Pseudosulfitobacter pseudonitzschiae: one gene and its partner. The protein of the gene in region 2 binds, or shares a complex with, the protein of the main gene of each other region. Links are inferred from orthologs where the notes say so. Each region holds a gene or a part of one and is shown on either strand. Other genes may lie near its edges. The genes, in order: xseA and SULPSESMR1_RS14955.

What was found.
Region 1: the proteins of SULPSESMR1_RS14955 (region 2) and xseA are in contact, whole or in part, in a cryo-EM structure (PDB 8TXR), measured with the Escherichia coli proteins. The link is inferred for Pseudosulfitobacter pseudonitzschiae from one-to-one orthologs.

The regions. Positions count from the first base shown.
Region 1 is NZ_CP022415.1:869,283-872,499, reverse strand. The notes cover bases 243-3,136. They hold xseA (exodeoxyribonuclease VII large subunit), read right to left. Parts: upstream 2,515-3,136; coding sequence 970-2,514; downstream 243-969. Other genes in these bases: purD (phosphoribosylamine--glycine ligase), read left to right, coding at 2,592-3,136; SULPSESMR1_RS04155 (cyclase family protein), read left to right, coding at 243-957. Also shown: more of SULPSESMR1_RS04155, read left to right, coding at 1-242; more of purD, read left to right, coding at 3,137-3,217. UniProt on the Escherichia coli protein: Bidirectionally degrades single-stranded DNA into large acid-insoluble oligonucleotides, which are then degraded further into small acid-soluble oligonucleotides.
Region 2 is NZ_CP022415.1:3,030,039-3,033,024, reverse strand. Bases 259-2,921 are described here. They hold SULPSESMR1_RS14955 (exodeoxyribonuclease VII small subunit), read right to left. Parts: upstream 1,880-2,921; coding sequence 1,637-1,879; downstream 259-1,636. Other genes in these bases: SULPSESMR1_RS14945 (MarR family winged helix-turn-helix transcriptional regulator), read right to left, coding at 2,662-2,921; SULPSESMR1_RS14950 (response regulator), read right to left, coding at 1,964-2,665; SULPSESMR1_RS14960 (polyprenyl synthetase family protein), read right to left, coding at 772-1,632; dxs (1-deoxy-D-xylulose-5-phosphate synthase), read right to left, coding at 259-758. Outside these bases: more of dxs, read right to left, coding at 1-258; more of SULPSESMR1_RS14945, read right to left, coding at 2,922-2,986. UniProt on the Escherichia coli protein: Bidirectionally degrades single-stranded DNA into large acid-insoluble oligonucleotides, which are then degraded further into small acid-soluble oligonucleotides.

The DNA of each region.
Region 1 (3,217 bases), 2.2 Mb from region 2 along the record:
CTGATGGATCGCGCCAAGGTCAAACAAGGGCTGGCCGAGGCGGTCGAGGGGATCACTTTTTGTCTTTCCCTGCCGCTGGATTATCCCGGTGGCAGCGGGTTGAACCCGCGTCGCAAGCCGCCTGTGGTCCGCCCGACGCTGCGCGAGGGGGCGGTGAACTTTAACGCAACCATCCCCGGCGCATCGGATGTTTTGTGTGATGATCTGGCGATCTTGCACCTGCAATATTCGACGCAGTGGGATGCGCTGTGCCATGTGGGTGGGCAGTTCGACACGACGGGCGACGGCAACACCCGCAAGGTGTTTTACAACGGTTACCGCGCAGGCGAAGACATCATCGGCCCCGACGCGATGGACGATGCCGGTGTCGGGCCCAACATGAAGCCGCACAGCACATCACAGGCAACCGCATTGGGCATCGAAAACGCGGCTGCCCACGGCATTCAGGGGCGCGGCGTGATGGTTGATTTGCGCGCACACTTTGGCGACGATCGCACGTTGGTGAATTACGACATGCTGATGCGCGTGATGGAGGCCGATGGCGTGCGCGTGGAACAAGGCGACATGCTGGTGCTGCACACCGGCTTTGCCCAAGTGATTCTGGACATGAACAAAGATCCCGATGAGGATCGCCTGCACAACGCCTGCGCGGTATTGGACGGGCGCGACGCGCGGCTGTTGCAATGGATCACCGACAGCGGCGTCGCCGCCATTGCCGCCGACAACTATGCGGTCGAGGGCTATCCGGCGACACCGGGTGAGGGCTGTTGTTCCACCCTGCCCCTGCACGAGCATTGCCTGTTCAAGAACGGCATCATGCTGGGCGAGCTGTGGCACCTGACGCCGCTGGCCGACTGGTTGCGGGCCAACGGGCGGTCACGGTTTCTGATCACGGCACCGCCTTTGCGGTTGCCCGCGGCAGTTGGGTCTCCGGTGACGCCGGTGGCGACGGTCTAGAGGGTTTCACCTCTAGAACAGCGATCCCTGATCGGGTGCCTTGGCGGTGGACTTTTTCGGGGCAGCCGCCTTGCCACCGACCACCAGTTTGCCATCGGCAAATTCGATCTCAAGGATGGACGATTTCTTTGCCCGCGCCTTGGTTGTCACAACATCGCCGTCGCCGCGCACCACCGCATAGCCGCGCGCCAAGGTCGCCTTGTAGCTAAGCGTTTCGCGCAGCCGGTCCATCGCGTCGATCTTGCGGCGCAGGGTTTCGGTCTGGCCATGCCCTGCGCGCACGATGCCAGCGGTCAGGCGGTCCAGATCGCGCCGCGCCGTGGCGGTTTGCGCCGTCATGGCGGCAGGATCGAAACGACCCGTGCGCGTGGTGAAACGTTCCGATTTTGCCGCGACCGCACGGCTCAGCGCTGGTGCCAGACGCGCCGACAGCTTGTCCAGATCACGCCGTGCGGCCATGACGCTGCGGCGCAGGGTGGCAGGGCGCAGGCTGCCCGACGCTTCGGACAGCTTGACCTTGCGCCGCTGCACTCCGGCAATCAGCGCAGGGCCCAGACGGTCGCCCAGCACATCCAGCCGCTGTCGCGGACTTTCCACCAGTGTTTCGGGGCGGGGCAGCGCACGGCCCAGATCGCTCAGCCGCTGACGGCGACGGATCAGCGTGGTCGACAGTGCCTGCGACATTCGCGCGCCCTGCCCGCCCAGCCAAGCGAGCAACTCGTGGCGCACTGGGACGGCCAGTTCCGCCGCTGCCGTGGGCGTCGGCGCACGTTTGTCGGACACAAAGTCGATCAGCGTGGTGTCGGTCTCGTGGCCAACCGCCGAGATCAGCGGAATATCGGATGCAGCCGCCGCGCGCGCGACGATCTCTTCGTTGAACCCCCACAGGTCTTCCACACTGCCCCCGCCGCGTGCCACTATCAGCAGATCGGGCCGTGGCAGCGATCCGCCAGGCGTCATCGCGTTGAACCCCTCGATGGCGCGGGTCACCTCGGGTGCACAGCGTTCACCCTGTACAGCCACCGGCCAGATCAGCACCTTGCGCGGAAAGCGGTCGCGCAGACGATGCAGAATATCACGGATCACCGCCCCCGACGGCGACGTGACCACGCCGATGATGTCGGGCAAATAGGGCAAGGGCCGCTTGCGGTCCTGATCAAACAGCCCCTCGGCTTGCAACATTCCCTTGCGTTTTTCCAGCAGCGCCATCAGCGCGCCCATGCCCGCCGGTTTGATATCTTCGATAACGATCTGGTATTTCGACTGCCCGCCAAAGGTGGTGATACGCCCCGTGGCGATCACCTCCATCCCCTCTTCGGGCTGGGTTTGCAGACGGCTGGCCACACCTTTCCACATCACACCGGAAATCACGCTGCGGTCATCCTTGAGGTCCAGATAGACATGCCCCGAACGCGGACGCGACACGCGGCCCACCTCGCCACGGATGCGCACATGGCCGAATTCGCCCTCGATCACCCGTTTGATAGCCCCGGAAAGCTCGGTGACGCTGAACTCGGGAGAGTTGCCAGCCTCGGCGGGGTCGTCGATCAGGTCCATTGGTGTGCCTTGCGTGCTTGTGTGGCGGGTGCGTGCAGACTAGAACGCGGGGCAACAAAGGCCAAGGAGTGTGCGCCATGAATATTCTGATCCTCGGCAGTGGTGGCCGCGAACACGCTCTGGCATGGGCGGTGGTGCAAAACCCCAAATGTGACAGACTGATCGTTGCCCCCGGCAATGCGGGCATCGAATCTATGGCGGAATGCGCGTCACTGGATATCGAAGACGGTGGTGCGGTGGTGGCACTGGTCGAGGAAGAATCGATTGATTTCGTCATTGTCGGCCCCGAAGCGCCACTGGCCAAAGGAGTGGCTGACCGTCTGCGCGACGCAGGGGTACTGGTCTTTGGCCCAAGTGCAGCCGCAGCGCAGTTGGAAGCGTCCAAAGCCTTTACCAAAGAGATTTGCGATGCCTGCGGGGCCAACACGGCCGCCTACGGCCACTTCACCGATGCGGCATCGGCCCGCGCCTATGTGCAGCAGCAAGGCGCGCCGATCGTGGTCAAGGCCGACGGACTGGCCGCAGGCAAAGGTGTGATCATCGCCGAAACCGTGGCCGAGGCAGAAGCCGCGATTAACGATATGTTCGGTGGTGCCTTTGGTGGTGCGGGCGCGGAAGTGGTGATCGAAGAATTCATGGATGGCGAAGAGGCTTCGTTCTTCGTGCTTTGCGATGGCACGGATGTGCTGCCGATGGGCACCGC
Region 2 (2,986 bases):
GAAAACCCAAGCTGTTCAAACAGGGTGCCGCCCACGGCCATGCCCTTGAGGATATCCTTGGCCCGACGCGCACCTTCACGAAAGGGCGGCGGCAGCAGGCTGACAGCCCCTTTGGCGGCGGCCTTGAGATCCTGAAACGGTTCTTCGGCGTACAGACGGGACAGATAGGACGACATCGCGCCCACAGGCGGGGCAATGGACATTTCGTTGTCGTTCAGGATGACAATCAGACGTTTGCCCAGATCACCCGCGTTGTTCATGGCCTCATAGGCCATGCCAGCGCTCATGCTGCCGTCACCGATCACGGCAATCGCGTCGCCCAGCCCTTCGGGTGTCACGCCACCCAGATCACGCGCCACGGCAAAGCCGAGCGCGGCACTGATCGAGGTGCTGGAATGGGCCGCACCAAATGGATCATATGGGGATTCGCTGCGTTTGGTGAAACCCGACAGGCCGTCCTTTTGGCGCAGCGTGCGGATACGGTCGCGGCGTTCGGTCAGGATTTTGTGTGGATAGCACTGGTGCCCCACGTCCCACACGATCTTGTCGCGCGGCGTGTCGAAAACAGCGTGCAGGGCCACGGTCAATTCAACCACACCCAGACCTGCGCCCAGATGTCCGCCGGTGACCGACACCGCAGCCACGGTTTCGTCGCGCAGTTCACCAGCCAGCTGATGCAGCTGGGCATCGCTGAGGTGTTTCATGTCAGCGGGGCGCCGGATCGTATCCAGCAAAGGGGTGTCGGGGCGGTCCGTCATGTGCGGCCTTCTGTCATTTCTCGCGGCGAATGACAAATGCGGCGGTTTCGCGCAGCACGTCGGCATCCGGTCCATATACATCTAGGGCGTCGCAGGCCGATTGCACGAGATCAGCCGCGCGCTGTTTCGCCCCGTCGAGACCCAGCAGAGACACGAAGGTGGCTTTGCCAGCATCCGCGTCTTTGCGCGTTGCCTTGCCAACGGTATTGGCATCGCCGGTCACGTCCAGAACATCATCGGCAATCTGGAACGCCAGCCCCATCGCTTGGGCATAATGGCGCAAGGGTGCCGTATCGTCCCCTGCCATACGGGCGCCGGCACAGGCTGACCATTCGATCAAGGCACCTGTTTTGCCGCGTTGCAGGTATTCGATCTGGTCCAGTGTCAGCGGCGTATCGGCAGTTTCGGCGGCAATGTCCAAAGCTTGCCCCAGCACCATGCCCCTTTGCCCGGCGGCCAGTGCCAGTGTGTGCGCGAGATCGGCGCGCGCAGGGCCGACGTCGCTGTGCGTGACCAATTCAAAGCTGAGCGCATGGAGCGCATCACCGGCCAGCATGGCGGTGGCCTCATTCCATTTGACATGAACTGTGGGCTGGCCCCGTCGCAGATCGTCATCGTCCATACAGGGCAGATCGTCGTGGACCAGCGAATAGGCGTGCATCGCCTCGATGCCGGTGGCGGGCCAGAGAGCGGCGGCAGGGTCCAGCCCGTGCAGCCGCGCCGATTCCAGCACCAGAAACCCGCGCAGCCGCTTGCCACCCTTGGTGGCATGGGCCATCGCGTGGGTTACGGGCACATCATCCAAACCGCCCAAAACGGTGTCGAACTGCGATTGGATCTGCGTTGCGGCCTGTGCCAGCCGGGCGGAAAACATCGACCTACTGAATGTCGACGGGCGCAGTGCCGGTGGGGTTGCCGTCGCTGTCCAGCGTGATGGCGGCGACTTTTTCCTCGGCTTCTTTCAGCTTGGCCTCGCAGCGCGCTTTCAGAGCTGCCCCGCGTTCATAAAGCGTAATCGACTCGTCCAGTGCCACATCGCCGCGTTCAAGCTGGCCCAGAACCTGTTCCAGTTCGGCCATCGCTTGCTCAAAGCTCATCTCGTTCACGGGTGTCTCGGTCATGCGCGGCGCCTCTTGCTACTTCGTGTGCAGCATAGCGGCGTTCGCGACCCGATGCCAGACGGACAAGCCGCAGTTTTTGCGCAGTTAGTCCGGTGCCAGCATATAGCCTGCGCCGCGCACTGTTTGCAGGTAACGGGGTTGTTTGGGGTCACTTTCGATTTTGCGACGCAGACGGGTGATTTGTACATCAACCGCGCGTTCTTGTGCCTGGCCACGGTCGCGACCCAGTTCCTCGACCAGTTTGGCGCGGCTGATCGGGTTGCCGGGTTGTGCAGAAAATATCTTCATCAACAGCATTTCGGTGCCGGTCAGACGCACAATGTCCTGACCCTGCCACATCTCGCCGCGTTCAAGGTCATAGCGGATGTCGCCCAGATGCAGGATTTTGGGCATGCTGTCTTCGGCTGGGGTGTCGGGCATACGCCGCAGTACGGCATTGATGCGCAGCAGCAGTTCTTTTGGCTCGAACGGTTTGGGCAGGTAATCGTCGGCACCGGCTTCAAATCCTTCGATGCGGGCATCTGTTTCACCGCGCGCAGTCAGCAGCAGGATTGGCGTGGTTTTGGTTTCGCGCAATGACCGGCACAGGCTAAGACCGTCTTCACCGGGCATCATCACATCAAGAATGATCATGTCGAAGTCCAGCCCCGTCAGGATGCGCCGTGCGTGCTGGGCGTCGCGGGCGGCGGTCACCAGAAAGCCGTTCCGGATCAGGAATTTCTGCAACAGTGTGCGGATGCGTTCGTCGTCATCTACGACCAGCAGGTGGGCGTCAAAATCGCTCATGCGCCGTTTTCCTTCAGGCGGGCATAAGCGCGCCGCATTTCGGGGTCCATCATCGCTTCAAGCACGCGGCGGAACCCTCCGACGGCGTCTGGCCCGGCTTCGCGAAAAGCTGCGCGCATACGGGCGCGTTGGGCGTCGGACAGTTGCTGTTCCAGCGCACGACCCGCCTCTGTCAGATACAGGTGGCGTTCGCGTTTGTCGTTCTGGCCCACCCGGCTTTCGACCAGCCCGTCTGCAATCAGGGTGCGCAGCACGCGGTTCAGCGACTGTTTGGTCACACCCAGAATGTTCAGCAGATTGTTCACCGTGGTGCCCGGTGCG